4 regions of the Vallitalea longa genome follow, and region 3 is predicted to be linked to each of the others. Evidence: predicted binding sites of a transcription regulator. Region 3 holds the regulator's gene; each other region holds the start of a gene.
What was found. The regulator Rex, encoded in region 3, represses fermentation and respiration genes when NADH is low (regulators of the CRP and FNR family bind a similar motif). The targets are predictions, from matches to a motif close to ATTGTTAANTANTTAACAAT.

Region 1 (4,228 bases), on a different contig from region 3:
CACAATGATTCAACTGGCATCATATCAACAACAGTTACTTTTTTACCTTTTTGTGCTAGAGCTAATGCGCTTTCACATCCAGAAAGTCCACCACCACAGATAACTACTTCTTCTCCTATTTCTACATTACCTTTATCAGCTTCAAACACTGAAATTACATTTTTTCCATCAATTCCATCTATTGGTGGAATTATTGGTGTAGATCCTGTACATACTACAAGGGCATCAGGGTTAACCTGTTCAACTATTTCTTTAGTTACTTCTGTATTTAAAATTATCTTGGCACCACAGTTCTCTATATTCTTTACTTGCCAATCAAGATATCTCTTTAAATCTCTCTTGAATGGTAATATGCTTGCCTCATGAAGTAGCCCGCCAAGACGATTAGCTTTATCATAAATAGTAACATCATGTCCACGTTTTACAGCAGTTTCCGCAGCCATCATTCCTGCCACACCACCTCCAACAATCATAACATTTTTTTTCTTATCTGATTTTTGGATTGTCCTGTATTTTGTTTCACGACCTACAACTGGATTTAGACTACAACGGACTGGCCAACCTGGAAAAATTGATTTTATACAATTGTAGCAACGCATACAAGGTCTGATTTTATTACTTTCACCTCTATAGCCTTTGGTTACAGTTTCACCATCAACTAAAAGTGCACGTGCCATACCAATAACATCAGCCTGTCCCTTTTCTAGAATTTCTTCAGCTTCTTCAAGAGTAGTGACAGCTCCAACTACACATACTGGTATATCAAGAGCAGCCTTTACCTTAGCTGAGTTTTCAGCATTTACACAATGCTCAGATAAGTAAGTTGGTAACGTATACTTAGCATAGTTCAAGTCTACAATTAATCCTCTTGATATATGAACCATATCTAGATCTTCTTGAGCTACCTTAAGAAATTCAATAACTTCGTCAACCTTCATACCACCAGGTGTACATTCATCTGCACTAATACGAAAATCTATTGCAATCTTGTTTCCACATTTTGCTCTGATGGCTTTGATTATTTCGAGTGGGAATCTCATACGATTTTCAAGACTGCCTCCATACCAGTCAGTACGTTTATTGCTTAATGGTGAGAGGAATTGAGCAATAAGATTACCATGTGCACCATGTAGCATTACCATATCAAATCCTGAAACCATACATCTGTATGCACAGTCAGAGAATTTATTAATAATGTCATCAATGTCTCTTTGAGTTAACTCTTTTATATATCTAGCTTTTCCTTGAAGAGGAATATTTGATGGTGCTAAGGCATCTCCTACAAGCAAATCTGTATGTGCAGCACGTCCAGCATGATTGAGCTCTACTGATAATTTACAGCCAAATCTATGCACTTCTTCTGCAAGTCGCGAAAGTCCCATGATATCTTTATCTCTTGTAATTGATAATGCACCTAGAAAATCTTCTGCTTTTTCAGCATCAATTGCTGTGGCTCCAATTGTTACAACGGAAGCACCAGTTCTAGCTTGAGCTCCAAGAAAATCAACGAGTTCTGTTGTAACTCTTCCTTCCGCATCCGCATGACAAGAAACAAGTGGAGTGAATGTAATACGATTTTTAATTGTCATATTACCGACTTGTAATGGTTTGAATATATTTGGATAATTATTGAATTTAGGCATACTTAGCATCTCCTTTAAGTTATTTTACACCTATAAATAGTTTGTTAAATTTTTGACACAAATCATTAACTAAATTATACTTGATTTAAAAGCCTTAATAAAACAGAAAAAATTTGTTCAGTCCACAACTAAAATTTGTAGTGTCCACCTAGCATAAGTAGTTGCAGATTTTAAAAGATAAAATCCTCCCTTGACTTTACCCTTAGGGCAAGGTGTAAGATAATGGTAAACATACAGGATACGCTGAAAGGAGGATAATCTATGTTATCTATTGGAGAGTTTTCGAATATATGCAAGGTATCTACTAAAACCCTTCGTTATTATGCAGAAATAGGGTTAATCATGCCTGTTGAAATCAATCCTGAAAATGGCTATAGATATTATTCCATTGAACAATTAGAAACCATGTTGTTTATCAACCGACTAAAATCATACAAATTTTCTTTGGAAGAAATCAAAACAATCCTGGAATCCGAAGAATCAATGGATGAAAAGCTTTATTTAGTTCTTACCAAGAAGAGAAAAGAAATGGAGAAACAAGTACAGGATATTAAAAGAAATCTAGACCAACTGAATGATGATATATCAAATCTGAAACAAGGAAAATCAATGATGTCATATCTTGAGGATATCGATGTTAGGCTTGTGGAAGTACCTAAGATGTATCTTTTATCTATCCGAAAAATGGTTCTTGAATATGAATTTGCTGAAGAATATGGTAATTGTTTTACTGATTTATTCAAAAAAATTAATAATGATAAACTAACCATGTTTGCCCCACCAATGGTACTTTTTCATAGCCCAGAATTTACTCCATTCGGTTTGGACACAGAATTTGCCATTCCGGTAAAAGAGTATGTTACAGGTACAAGAGATTTTAACCCAGGACTATGTTTGAAGACAGTTCTGTATGGCTCTTATTCTAACTTATCTTCTGTATATACTAAACAACGTGAATGGGCAGAAAAGGAAGGATATGAATCTGACAACGCCCTCTATGAAGTGTATGTAACTGACCCTTCACAAGTTCAAAAAGAGAGTGAACTCATAACTGAAATATACTATCCTGTCAAAAAGAAAGTGTCAAATAACTAGACTAATAAGCTACGATTACTCAACTTTCATATTAGAATAGGAACTAAGAAATATGATGGAGTTGAAAAGACAATAACTTATAAAGGAGAAGATTATATGAATCAAGAAATAGTAAAAGAGTTGGAAAAGAAAATAAACAATGAGCATAATAATATTGCAGGTATGGTTGTACTAAAAGATGGTAAAACACTGTATGAGAAGTACTTTAATGACTGTAATAATACTAGCCGGTTACATGTTTACTCAGTAACAAAAAGCATCGTTTCAATATTGATGGGGATTGCCATGGATAAAGGGTATATCAAAAGTATCAACCAGAAAGTATTGGATTTCTTTCCTGATTACATAGTCAAAAGAGGAGAAAAAACAATACAGAATGTTACACTTAAGAATCTGATGACAATGACAGCTCCTTACAAATATAATTCTTCTGTACCCTACATAAAATATTTCACTAGTGATGATTGGGTAAAATTTACTCTTGATCTATTAGGAGGTAAGGGAGAGATAGGAAAATTTAAATATACTCCTCTCATTGGACCAGATATTCTATCGGGCATCCTTATAAAATCAACTGGGCAATCTGTGCTTGATTTCGCAACAGAAAATTTATTTTCACCACTGGGAATAACTGTTGAGGATAATGTGGTTTTTCATAGCAAAGAAGAACAACTAGCATTTAATCAAGCTAATGACATCAGTGGCTGGGTTGCTGATTCAAATGGAGTGAATACAGGAGGATGGGGACTTACTCTTTCTCCTTTGGATATGGCTAAGATAGGGCAATTGTATCAAAATAGGGGAATGTGGAATGGAAGGCAAATTGTATCGGTAGCATGGATCGACGAGAGTATGAAGGAGCATAGCCGATGGGAAGAAATGAATCTTTCCTATGGATATTTATGGTGGATTATTGATGATGATGAACATGCCTGTGCAGCTATGGGAGATGGAGGAAATGTGATTTATTTCAATGCCAAGAAAAAAATAGTGGTTTCTATTGCTGCATTTTTTAGACAAGATGTAAAAGATAGTTTAGAACTTATAAAAGAACATATTGAACCCATATTTGAAAATCGTTAATAGTGAATAAGGTTATATATACTCTATCATCAAGAAAATGCATAAGAAATATTGTTTGAAAACAGATATTCTACATATTTAAAGTAAAGGTATTGATTACACAATTACACCTTTACTTTTTTAATCTATAGCTAGCATAAACACAAACTCATATATAGAACTAATTTCTCTCATAGATAAATGTATTAATCATATCAATATAGTTTTCTGGGTTGATCATTAAAGCAAGGTGCCCGCCATCTATATTATTAACAACTGTAGATTTTGGCATCAATCGTATCAAAGCCTCTCTAAGCTCGTCACAGAAGAAAGTATCCTGTTCTGAAAAAATAAGCATTACTTCATTTTGAAAAGATTTGAAGTCAGCTGGTTTATGTGTACCATATACATTCATCAAGTCTCCTAGT
Region 2 (4,228 bases), on a different contig from region 3:
ATTCTGGTTCTTTTCCTAGCTGACCAGCTGGGTATACTTCTACAATAATGTTTCCATTAGTTTTTTCTTCTACTATCTCTTTGAAATACTGAATTGATTGGTCTCTCGGACAACCTGCAGGATGGGCATGTGCAAATTTCATGATTATCGGTTCTTTTGTTTCTGACTTCTCATCCCCATCATTTTTGTTAGATGTTACTTCTTCTGATGTATCATTTTCATTAACCACATCAGATTTTTTTGTATCATCTTTAGCTGAATCATCATTTGATTTATTACTACACCCCACAAACATAGAGCAAATCATTATAGTACATAACAACAAGCTTATAAATCTTTTCATTAGTCTTCCTCCTAATTATCTTAAGTTTATACATATAAGCTTATCAACAAACTTAGCTTATCTAGTACAATAAGAATTATAGCTTATTAATAATGTTAAATCTCTATAAAATCTTACTATTTTCTTCACTTATATGCCATTTCAAGACATATATTCAACCTAATAATGCAAAATAGCATTTTGGTATTTTCATAGCATTTTTTTACACTAAACATACACAATCATACATTTATTGAAATAATAAATAGGCTATACCTCATAAAAAGATTTCGAGGAAAACAGAAAGTAAAACTTCTATTAAATAAAAAAATCCCTAACCAATTATAGTTAGAGATTTTCTTAATCAAATATGATTATTATTTATTCATTGCTTCTTGTACTGCAACAGCTACTGCAACTGTAGCACCAACCATTGGATTATTACCCATACCAATAAGTCCCATCATTTCTACATGGGCTGGTACAGATGAAGATCCAGCGAATTGTGCATCTGAGTGCATTCTACCCATTGTATCTGTCATTCCGTATGAAGCTGGTCCAGCAGCCATATTATCTGGGTGAAGAGTTCTACCTGTTCCACCACCTGAAGCTACTGAGAAATATTTTTTACCTAATTGTACACATTCTTTTTTATAAGTACCAGCAACTGGATGTTGGAAACGAGTTGGGTTAGTTGAGTTACCAGTAATAGAAACGTCTACGCCTTCTTTGTGCATGATTGCAACACCTTCGCGTACATCGTCAGCACCATAACATCTAACTTTTCCTCTTTCTCCATTTGAATAAGCTTTTTCTTTAACTACTTTTAATTCACTTGTATTATAATCGAATTGTGTTTGTACATAAGTAAATCCATTGATTCTTGAAATAATATAAGCTGCATCTTTACCAAGTCCATTAAGAATTACTTGTAAAGGTTGTTTTCTTACCTTGTTTGCAGAACGTGCAATACCGATAGCACCTTCAGCAGCAGCAAATGATTCATGACCAGCTAAGAAAGCGAAACATTTAGTTTCTTCTCTAAGAAGCATAGCTCCTAAACCACCATGACCAATACCAACTTTTCTTTGATCAGCTACAGAACCAGGAATACAGAAAGCTTGTAATCCTTCTCCAATAACTTCTGCTGCATCTGCTGCAACTTTAATCCCTCTTTTTATAGCAATTGCTGCACCTAAAGTATAAGCCCAACATGCATTTTCAAAACAAATAGGTTGAATAGATTTAGTAATTTCACTTACATTAATTCCTTTTTCATCACATATTTGTTTTGCTTCTTCAATAGAACCGATGCCATTTTCTTTTAAAGTTTTTTCAATGCTTTTAATTCTTCTATCGTATCCTTCAAATAATGCCATATTACTAACCTCCTATTCCTGTCTTGGATCGACTGTTTTAACAGCGTCTGTGAATCTACCATATATGCTTGTAGCTTTTTTCATAGCTTCTACTGCGTCCATACCAGTTTTAATCATATCCATCATTTTACCGAAGTGAATGAATTCATAACCAATAATTTCATCATCTTCATCTAATCCGATTTTAGTAACATAGCCTTCTGCCATTTCAAGGTAACGAGGACCTTTATCAAGTGTACCATACATAGTACCTACTTGAGAACGAAGACCTTTTCCTAAATCTTCTAAACCTGCACCTACTGGAAGTCCATCTTCTGAGAATGCAGTTTGAGTTCTTCCGTAAACTATTTGTAAGAATAATTCTCTCATTGCAGTATTGATTGCATCACATACCAAATCAGTATTAAGAGCTTCTAAAATAGTTTTTCCTGGTAAAATTTCTGATGCCATAGCAGCTGAATGAGTCATTCCTGAACATCCAAGTGTTTCAACTAATGCCTCTTGAATAATACCATCTTTTACATTTAAAGTAAGTTTACATGCTCCTTGTTGAGGTGCACACCAGCCAATACCATGAGTAAGACCAGAAATGTCTTTTACTTCTTTAGATTGAACCCATTTTCCTTCTTGAGGAATTGGTGCTGGACCATGATTAGGACCTTTTGCAACACAACACATGTTTTTCACTTCATGAGTGTAGTTCATAAATATCTTCCTCTCTTGATTAGTCATATTGATAAATTTTTATCAAATACATAATTATGTTTTGTTATATTAAAACCTATGACAATATTGAAAATGACAAATAAGGTCATATTTTAGGTTTTCCCAGACTATTATAACTAATTTTAAGGATTTTTACAATTGCTATTATAATATTTTTTTAAATAGTTTAAGTTGATATATCAACTTTCCCACTTCAATATTCTATGTAGACAAGCTAATCAAAAGGCTTTTCAGAATAGAATATAAGTATTTTTTCTAACTTTTTATTGCGTAAACCAAACCTATAACCTTTATTTACCTGCATTAAATTAAATGTCGGGAAAATTGAGTTAATAACTTAACAAACAGGATAATCTTCAAGTTATTACCTTATATGCTATGTTTTAGTTATCATTCAGTAATTAAAAAAAGAGCCACTTAATATTTTAAGACAGCCCTAAAAAGGTTTGCTTAGTAGAATGAATATATTAATGTCTACTATAATTTCATTCTACAAAAGCAGCAATCATTTTTTTAAATCTAATATTGAAATGAAAAATAAAGATAATAATTATTTTTTTAATATGATTTTCTTGTAGTAATTGACAGTAAGGAAATAATATATTAAATAAATTACTGAATACCCTACCATAGTAACAATTACAGGAGTTAATATATGAGCATTCAATACTTGATTAAATGCACTAAGTGCAAATCCTGAATGACAGAGACCAACAATTAGCGGTAACAAGAACATCAGTAATATCTGCTTCTTGACAGACCTTGTTATATCTTTTTTACTTACACCGATTTTTCTTAGTATTGTATATCTGTCTCTTTCATCATTAGCTTCAGTTATTAATTTGAAATATATTATACTTCCTGTTGATATCAAGAAAATAATTCCCACAAAAAATACTGCAAAAAGTATAGTTACATAAGCTTCATTCGCATCTTTAAAATGATAGTAGTATGTAGTAAGTCCATTATCGGCTGGAACAGTTTTAATTATTTCATCTGATAATTCTTTGCTATCAAGTGGATCTGTTACTTTTACAGCATAATAACTATTGGTTTCAGCTCCACTTTCAATGATTTTATCATAAATATTGTCACTAACCACTAAATACATAGGATCATATCCGTTTTTTACAATACTTTGTTTATATAATTTTTGGATAGTCAGTTTTCCTGCTGATATGTCATTGGCATTTACGTCTATTGTAGAACCTTTCAATTTATGGAGATCATACAACTGGACACTTGAAAAGTTCAGAACACACTCATCATCTTTTAATTTTATCTGCTTATCCATTTCTCTGATATCCATCATTTTATTAAAAGTAGAATTGGAAATTGTATAAAATGTTTGATCACTTCCTAGATTCCATTCAGCTACTTTTGTTTCAAAATCATAATTTATCATACCACTAACTTTAGCCCTATCAATCTTCATATTACCTATAAGTTCATTTTTATCACTATTGTTAACTATGTCTAACACCTTATCATTAGTTGCTTCATCAATATATTTATAAGTGAATGTATATGGGTAATTCTCAGCTTCATTGGTTTTAAAATCATAATACGCACTATCTACCATTCCTAATGCCGCTATAGTAGAAGCACTAAGTATAGCGATAGTTGCAAAAGTAACCGTATGACTTTTGATTCTATAAGCTATATTTGAAATCGCTAATATATTATTACCCTTATATAATATTTTCTTTCTTTTCTTCAGCATTCTTACTATAAATACTAGAAAATATGAGAATAATCCATAAGTACCTGCAATTACGGTACCAAGTACAATAAATACATT
Region 3 (4,228 bases):
GGATATATCACCAGTATCTTGTTTTAGTTGATGAGATATTATACGGAACAAAGTTGTTTTTCCTGTACCGTTATCTCCAATCAGCGCAACTTTTTCACCTCTTTTGATCTGAAAAACGAGATTCGAAAAAAGATGCTTGTTATCAAAGGACTTTGATATATCTGTTGCAGTAAGGACGTCGTTTCCGCTAATTGTTCTAGGTGATAATTTAAGATGCATACTATCATTTACATATGATGGTTTATCGATCATGTTAATTTTTTGAAGCTGTTTTTCGCGACTTTGAGCTCGTTTTATGAGTTTGTCTCTACCATGAGACCTAAGTTCACGGATAACTTCTTGTTGCCTTCTAATTTCTTTTTGTTGCTCTATATAATGTTTGGTTTGTATATCTTCATTTATTGACTTATGTTTTATATAGAAACTGTAATTACCGTTATATATTTGTGAGTGAGTATTTTCTATCTCAATCACTTTATTTACTATTTTATCTAGAAAATAACGGTCATGAGAAATAATTATAACTGTACCTTGATAATTGCACAAAAAGCCTTCCAGCCATTCACATGCTTTAATATCCAAATGGTTAGTCGGTTCATCTAAAAGTAATATATCAGGTTTTTCGAGAAGTATTTTTGCAAGAGCTACTCTTGTTTTTTGTCCACCTGATAAAGTGGATATGTTAGCAGAAAAGTCTTCTTCGCAAAAACCAAGTCCTTTCAAGACACCCTTTATATTACTTTTATAGCTATATCCGTTATTGATTTCAAATGTATGCTGAAGATTAGAATATGATTTCATTAATGAATCCATGGCTTCACTATCATGACTAAGCTGAGACATTTTGATTTCTAAATCTCTTAGGGTGTTTTCCATATCAATGATATCTTTGCATGTAAGGAGCATTTCATCGTATATGGTTTTTTCTGAAGATAAAGAACTATTTTGTGATAGATACCCAAGTTTAGTCATGCTGTTAATTATAACTTGTCCTGAATCTGCTTCTAGTTCATTTGTTATAATTTTAAATAGTGTTGATTTACCAGCTCCGTTAATACCTACTATAGCAGCTTTATCTCCTTTTTCTAACCAAAAACTTATATTATCTAGTACTGTGTTCGTTACAAATGCTTTGCATATATTTTTACATGATAAAATCATAGTTACCTCCTATAAATAATAAAATTACCATACTATGATACCATTAATCATTGGTTTTGAAAAGTTTATAGGTTAATATTACGTTATTTTGGTTAGTATATAGATGATAATAAAAGTTTAGTTTATTTTATCTTACTAGTTTATTTTATTTACATAAGAATAAAATTCTTTTGGACAACATATATATGATAAAAGAACTTTTCTAAAGGGGATGATGACTTGAGTCGTAATGCAGGTTATATGAAGAAATTGAGAAAAGCTCGTGTGGAGAGAAAGCAGTGTATAAGATGTGGGAAGCCTTTATCGCAAGAATCACTTATTAGAGGTGTTAAACAGTGTGAAAAATGCCTTGATTATCAACGTAAAAGAAAATTAGGTCAGATTAGTTCAAAAGTTAATACAACATATTTTTATAACAGGCAATACAAAAAAGATGAGATAAAAAGGAAAGAGCTAGGTAATTTTATGGTTGAAAATAAGATAACCATTAAAGATCTCGCCAAAGAAGCTAATTTATCTCAAAGGACAATTCAAAGAATTTTATATACTGATGCAAACTATACAAAAAAAACTAAAGATGCTATTAATAACTATTTAGGTAAGGAACTCTTATAATTAACTATTTTAGAGCTTTTATACTAGATATAGGAAAGATGTATAAATTTAAGGACATTAAAATATTTTATAAGTCATATCTACTATAAAAAGCTTCTAAATATAAAATAATATATGATAATCTACAGAAAAACTATTGTATGCAATAGACATATAGTGAATGTTGTGTGAATATCTACTAAATACAATGGTTGGGTAGATAATATTTATTGTAATAACCTATAAACAATATGGGAAAAACAGTAATTCATTATTTGACATAGATTTAACAAACATATATAATTATTTTTATAAAAGTTCCAAAATAGTATCAAAGGATTGGGGATTGATTATATGATACAAAAGAAAATATCAACAGCGGTAATCAAAAGATTACCAAAATACTACAGATACTTAGGAGACTTATTGGAAAATGATGTTGTAAGAATTTCCTCTAAAGAATTAAGCCATAGAATGGGTGTAACAGCTTCACAGATAAGACAAGATTTAAATAATTTTGGCGGCTTTGGGCAACAAGGCTATGGTTACAATGTTGAATATCTATACAACGCTATAGGTAAAATACTTGGTTTAGAAAATAAATACAACACGATTATTGTTGGAGCGGGTAATTTAGGTCAAGCACTTGCTAACTATACTAATTTTGATAAAAGAGGTTTTGAAGTCAAAGGACTTTTTGATGTGAATCCAAGACTTGTTGGTATTACTGTAAGGGGTATTGAGATTAAAGATCTAGATGAGTTAGAAGAATTTATTAAAGTGAATAGGATTGATTTAGCGATTCTTACTCTACCTAAACAAAAAGCACCTAAGGTTGCTAATGATTTAGTTAATTACGGAATAAAAGGTATATGGAATTTTGCTCCCATAGACTTAAAATTAACTAATAAAAATGTTGTTGTAGAAAATGTTCATCTATTAGATAGTTTGATGACCCTTTCATACAATATAAAAGAAACAATATAAAAACTTGTTATTTTTGTAGATTTATAACTATTCTTAGAGGTATTAGGTACTCATATTTTGGGTACCTTTTAATTATATTGTGCTATAGAATATAATGATTTGTTACGATATAATTAGTATAGGTTGATTTTTATTTAACACTACTATCTTTATATTTTAACTAATAAGACAAGTTAAGTAGATATTATTTTACTACATATAAATAATGAGGACGTGAATATATGTTTTTTTCTAAACAGAAGATTGAGAAACCAATAAATATAGAAAAAAAAGTCCATATATTAACTTTGGATAATAGATGGCATGAGCTATTTTGTAATAACAGAAAATCAAAAAAAATATCAGATCTAGAAAAAAAACTCAATAAATTAGTTGGTGAACAAGGTCAATTGACTAATGATCTAAAAGAATATTCTTTACTCAAAAAGAAGATGATGGTAGATATTGTTGATAATATGAAAGAAGCCATAGAAGATGAAGACGATACTGCTATAAATGAAATGAAAAAAAGTAAAAAGTACATTAGTGATATTAAAGTTAAATTAGATAAAATGGAAGAGAGAATGGAAACCCTACCAAAAGAGATTCAAATCACTAATAAAGAATTATTGGAATATACTATGCAGGATTGTTATATGCGTATGTTCAATACTAAAAATGAACTGGATGAATTACAAGAATGGATTAACAAAGTTAGGGAAGAATTAAAAGAAAAGGCAGTAAGAAAAACAGAAGCTAAGGAAGAATATGATAGATTATATTCTTATATGCATGATTTAGTCGGGTATGAAATCATTGAATTATATGATAAGAAATATCTGGGAGGAAGTAAATGATAAAAGGGATTGGTAACGATATCATAGAGATAAGCAGAATAGAAAAAGCTATCCAAAATGAAAGATTCCTAGAAAAATACTTTACATTGAATGAAAACAGATTGTTTGAAGATAGAAATCTTAGACCTGAGACGATAGCTGGTAATTTTGCTACGAAAGAAGCTGTTTCAAAAGTTCTTGGTACAGGATTTGTTGATTTTTCTCTTGCGGATATTGAAGTTCTACGTGATGATATGGGTAAACCTTATGTGATTCTATATAATAATGCTAGAAGTCTAGCTGAAAAGCTTAATATTTCCAGAATACATGTTTCTATATCTCATTCTAAGGAATATGTTATTGCTACAGCCTTAGGTGAGTAGATAAGAAAAAGGAGATGTCATAGTATGAAAGTTGTCAGTAGTAGTGAAATGAGAGAAATCGATAGATATACAATACAAGAACTAGGTATTCCAGGTATTGTGTTAATGGAAAATGCTGCTATGTCTGTTGTCAGTGAAACTATAAGTACCATAAGGGAAAGTAGAAAAGTTGTTATCTGTTGTGGTATAGGCAATAATGGTGGGGATGGACTTGCGATTGGAAGAATATTGAGCTGTAACCATATAAATGTATCAATAGCTGTAATAGGTGATTCTAATAAAATAAAA
Region 4 (4,228 bases), on a different contig from region 3:
CAAAATAGTTGGCTGGTAGACATCCTCCCGATGGGCCACCTAATTGTACTGCTTTTATTGTGCTTCCTTGTTGAGTACCGTCTGCAATGTCATCAAGCACTGTTTTTATTGAGGTTCCAATTGGTATTTCAACACAACCTACATTGTTGATATCTCCTGTTATTGAAAAAACTTTTGTTCCTTTACTTTTTTCACTACCTATTTGTCTGAACCAGTCACTTCCATTTAAAATGATAGGCGAAATATTAGCTAAAGTCTCTACATTATTAATAACGGTTGGTTTAGAGAATACACCTTTTTGGGCTGGATAAGGTATTTTTAATCGTGGATTTCCTCTTTTTCCTTCAATAGAGTGTATCAATGCAGTTTCTTCACCACATACGAAAGCTCCAGCACCTTCATATACTTCTATATCTAAATCGAAATTGCTATCAAATATATTTTTACCTAATATGCCATAAGCTCTTGCTTGTGATAATGCTTTGTTTAATATTTCTACAGCAAGAGGATATTCGGCACGGCAATATATAAATCCCTTTGTAGCACCTACTGCTTTTGCAGCTATTATCATACCTTCTATGATTGAATGAGGGTCACTTTCCAAGACACTTCTATCCATAAATGCACCTGGGTCACCTTCGTCAGCATTACATATTATGTATTTTTCTTTACTATCTGCTTTGGAAGCAAATTTCCATTTTAATCCTGTAGGGAAGCCAGCTCCACCTCTACCTCTTAGACCAGAATCAAGAACTTCCTCGATTATTTTTTGACTATCAAGTTCTGTAACTGCTTTATATGCTGCCATATATCCATCTCTTGATATATAGTCAGTGATTTTATAAGGATCTATTGCTCCTCTGTTTCTCATGACGATTCTTTTTTGTTTGCGGAAGAAAGGTATTTCTTCTATGCCCTTGATAGATGAATCTACTATTTTTTGAGATTCTATATGACCATTATTGTCAACTCTTTCTTCGAGTTCTACTTCTTTACCTCTAGCTAGAGCATATTTTGCTATTACATTTCCTTTTTTTATATGTGAATCATATATTTCATTAAGTTTTTCTACATTAACATATTCATATATGATAGGTTCTTCACCAAATCTTTCAACCGTAATTAATGGTTCTTTGGAACATATACCAATACATCCTGTTGTTTTAATTTCTATATTCTTAATATGTTCGTCTTTTAATTTGTTCTTCAAGCTGTTTAAAACATCTTTTGCGCCTGAAGCTATTCCACAAGTTCCCATATGAACAGTGATTCTTGCAGTTTTTTTGACGGAATCTAATTTAGTCATTTCTAGTGTCTTGTTTTTTATTGATTCTAAATCTGATATTTTGTTAACTATCAACTTTATTCCCCCTTTATTTATATTGTCCTAATATTTGTTCAATGTCTTCCACTTTTACTTTGCCATAAACTTCACCATCTACAACTATGACAGGTGCTAATCCACAAGTTCCAAAACATCTAGCTTCTTCATAAGTGAAACGACCATCAGTAGTAGATTGTCCAGCTTCTACATTATATAGAGTTTTAATTCTATCAGCTATCTCTTTTCCACCTTTTACATAACAAGCTGTTCCTAGGCATACTTGTACTCTATGTCTTGCTCTAGGTTCCATCGTAAAATAAGAGTAGAAAGATACAACACCATAAATCTCAGCTTCTGGAATACCTGTCTTTTTAGATATTTTCTCTTGAACACATACTGGTATGTAACCTAGATAATTTTGAATTTTTTCCAGCATAGGAATTAATCTATGTTGATCATTACCAGTATCTTTAATTATTTTATCAATTTCATACCATTGATTCTCCGATAATACTATACTTGAACTATTATTCATATCTCTAAACTCCTTTTAATTAATACTTTAACCTACAAAAAGATTGTTAAAAAATTAACAATATGTTAACTGTATTCACCTCATTTCACTAAAAAAGTATATATATTTGTCATTAATTGTCATTATATCCCTACTTATGTATTATGTCAAATTTGTATGTAAAAATCTAGTTTATTTTAATTAACTAAAGTATTTTATAATAAATTATAACTAAAAAATATTATATATTTAGTTAATATTTATAAAATTTAGCTCAAATATTTGTGTATGCATAAGTTTCAAATTTTTTAAGTAATTTAAATATCATTTTTTTGAATTACCTATTATGATATATTAATTAATGATGTCACTAATCTTTTTATTCAAAGCTTGGTGACATTTTCAATTGACAAAGATTAATTAATCAAGTATATTATAATTGTGCTTGTAATTACAAGTAACTACAAGTGAAACAATAATATAATATGGGGTGATTATATATGAAAATGTTGGCTTTCGACTTTGGAGCAAGTAGCGGAAGAGGTATTATAGGAGAGTTAAAAGATAATAAAATCATTTTGAAGGAAGTACATAGATTTGACAATGAACCTGTGAAACTCAAGAATCATTTACAATGGGATTTTTTGAGATTGGTACATGAAATCAAGAAATGCCTTTTGATTTGCAAAAACAATAAAGAAGATATAAAAAGTATAGGTATAGACACATGGGGCGTTGATTATGGTTTGATAGATGAAAAAGGTGAACTTATCAATAATCCTTTCCATTATAGAGATAACAGAACAGATGATATGATTGAAAAATGTTTCGAATACATTAGTAAAGATGAACTGCTATACGTAAGCGGTATTGATTGTAATCAGTATAATACAATATATCAATTATTAGCTGAGAAAGAAGATGCATACCGACTTGAGAATGCTGTATCAATGCTTCTCATGCCTGATTTATTCAATTATATATTGACTGGAGTCAAAAAAGCTGAATACACCATCGCAACAACTACACAGTTGTATGATTACCGTAATGGGGATTGGAATTATGACTTGATAGAGAAGATTGGTCTGGCAAAAAATATATTTCCTGAAATAATCCAACCAGGTAAGGAAATAGGAGAATTAACGGACAGTATTAAAAAAGAACTGGATATAAATGATTGTAAAGTAGTAAGTGTAGGAAGTCATGATACTTCTTCTGCGATTGCCGCAATTCCTGCACTTGATGACGATTTCATTTTTATTGCTACAGGTACTTGGGTAATGGTTGGTGTTGAAAATGATGACATACTTGTTAATGAAACAACCAAGAAGTACGGTCTTAGCAATGAAGGTGGAATAGGTGGAAAAGTCAATCTACTCAAGAATATAATGGGACTATGGCTGATTCAAGAATCCAAGAGACAGTGGAATAAAGACGGTATCAATATAGGTTTTGGTGAAATGGTTGAAGAAGGATTGAAAGCAGAAACATCATCAATCATTAATCCTGATGACAAATTATTCTATTCTCCTTCGGATATGCCTAATAAAATTAAAAAATACTGTGAAGAAACAGGACAAAAAGTATCAGAAACCATTGGCGAGATAGTTCGTGTAATTGAGGAAAGTCTTGCTTTGACAATAAAATATACTATAGAGGGTATTGAAAAAGCAACTCATAAAAGATATAATACAATACATATGTTTGGAGGAGGAATCCAAGACAGATTATTATGTCAGTTAGTAGCTGATGCAACTGAAAAAGAAGTGATAACAGGACCGAAAGAAGCTACGTCCATGGGTAATATATTACTTCAAGGAATTGGATTAGGAGAAATAGAAGATATTAAGCAAGGTAGACAAATTGTGAGAAATTCCATTGAAATCTCTAGATTTGTACCAGAAAATGCTGATGATCTAAGAACAAAATATAATAAATATATAGAATTAATAAAATAAGGTGAAAATATGGATGTTCAACCCAAGTATAAAACTCTGAAGAATTATGTATTGAAACATATTCAGGATGGAACATATAAAACAAAAGAAACTATTCCCAGTGAAAACGAGCTGTGTAAACTATTTGATACTAGTAGAGTTACAGTTAGAAAAGCTATAGATGAACTAGTACATGAAAATTATTTATACAGAGTTCAAGGGGTAGGTACATTCGTTCAAGATTTTTCTTATCATAAACAAGATACAACTAATAGAGTAGATTTGATTTTTCATGATAACAACTTTTTGTTTTCGGAATTCAATTCTAATATCATATTAGGTGTAGAAAAAGTATTAAGCCAAGCTGGTTTGAATATAGCTACGTACTACTCCATGAATAATGCTGATAGTCAATATGATAAAATAAATAACGCAATCAATGAAGGTGCAAAA

Region 1: the regulator Rex is predicted to act here: its motif matches at 1,684-1,703, upstream of QMG30_RS01180 (oxidoreductase).
Region 2: the regulator Rex is predicted to act here: its motif matches at 2,434-2,453, upstream of QMG30_RS08025 (iron-sulfur cluster assembly scaffold protein).
Region 4: the regulator Rex is predicted to act here: its motif matches at 1,902-1,921, upstream of QMG30_RS20675 (NADH-quinone oxidoreductase subunit NuoE family protein).

Annotation. Positions count from the first base shown of each region.
Region 1 is NZ_BRLB01000001.1:294,308-298,535, reverse strand. It holds gene QMG30_RS01180 (oxidoreductase) at 1-1,643, opposite strand, end outside; gene QMG30_RS01175 (MerR family transcriptional regulator) at 1,905-2,738, shown strand; gene QMG30_RS01170 (serine hydrolase domain-containing protein) at 2,835-3,821, shown strand; gene QMG30_RS01165 (alpha/beta hydrolase) at 3,982-4,228, opposite strand, start outside.
Region 2 is NZ_BRLB01000003.1:17,594-21,821, reverse strand. It holds gene QMG30_RS08035 (TRAP transporter substrate-binding protein) at 1-343, opposite strand, end outside; gene QMG30_RS08030 (GGGtGRT protein) at 700-1,701, opposite strand; gene QMG30_RS08025 (iron-sulfur cluster assembly scaffold protein) at 1,714-2,406, opposite strand; gene QMG30_RS08020 (ABC transporter permease) at 2,978-4,228, opposite strand, start outside.
Region 3 is NZ_BRLB01000020.1:16,057-20,284, forward strand. It holds gene abc-f (ribosomal protection-like ABC-F family protein) at 1-1,161, opposite strand, end outside; gene QMG30_RS20940 (helix-turn-helix domain-containing protein) at 1,381-1,776, shown strand; gene QMG30_RS20945 (redox-sensing transcriptional repressor Rex) at 2,110-2,742, shown strand; gene QMG30_RS20950 (coiled-coil domain-containing protein) at 2,964-3,578, shown strand; gene acpS (holo-ACP synthase) at 3,575-3,940, shown strand; gene QMG30_RS20960 (NAD(P)H-hydrate dehydratase) at 3,965-4,228, shown strand, end outside.
Region 4 is NZ_BRLB01000019.1:52,135-56,362, reverse strand. It holds gene QMG30_RS20680 (NuoF family protein) at 1-1,360, opposite strand, end outside; gene QMG30_RS20675 (NADH-quinone oxidoreductase subunit NuoE family protein) at 1,374-1,859, opposite strand; gene QMG30_RS20670 (rhamnulokinase) at 2,339-3,796, shown strand; gene QMG30_RS20665 (GntR family transcriptional regulator) at 3,806-4,228, shown strand, end outside.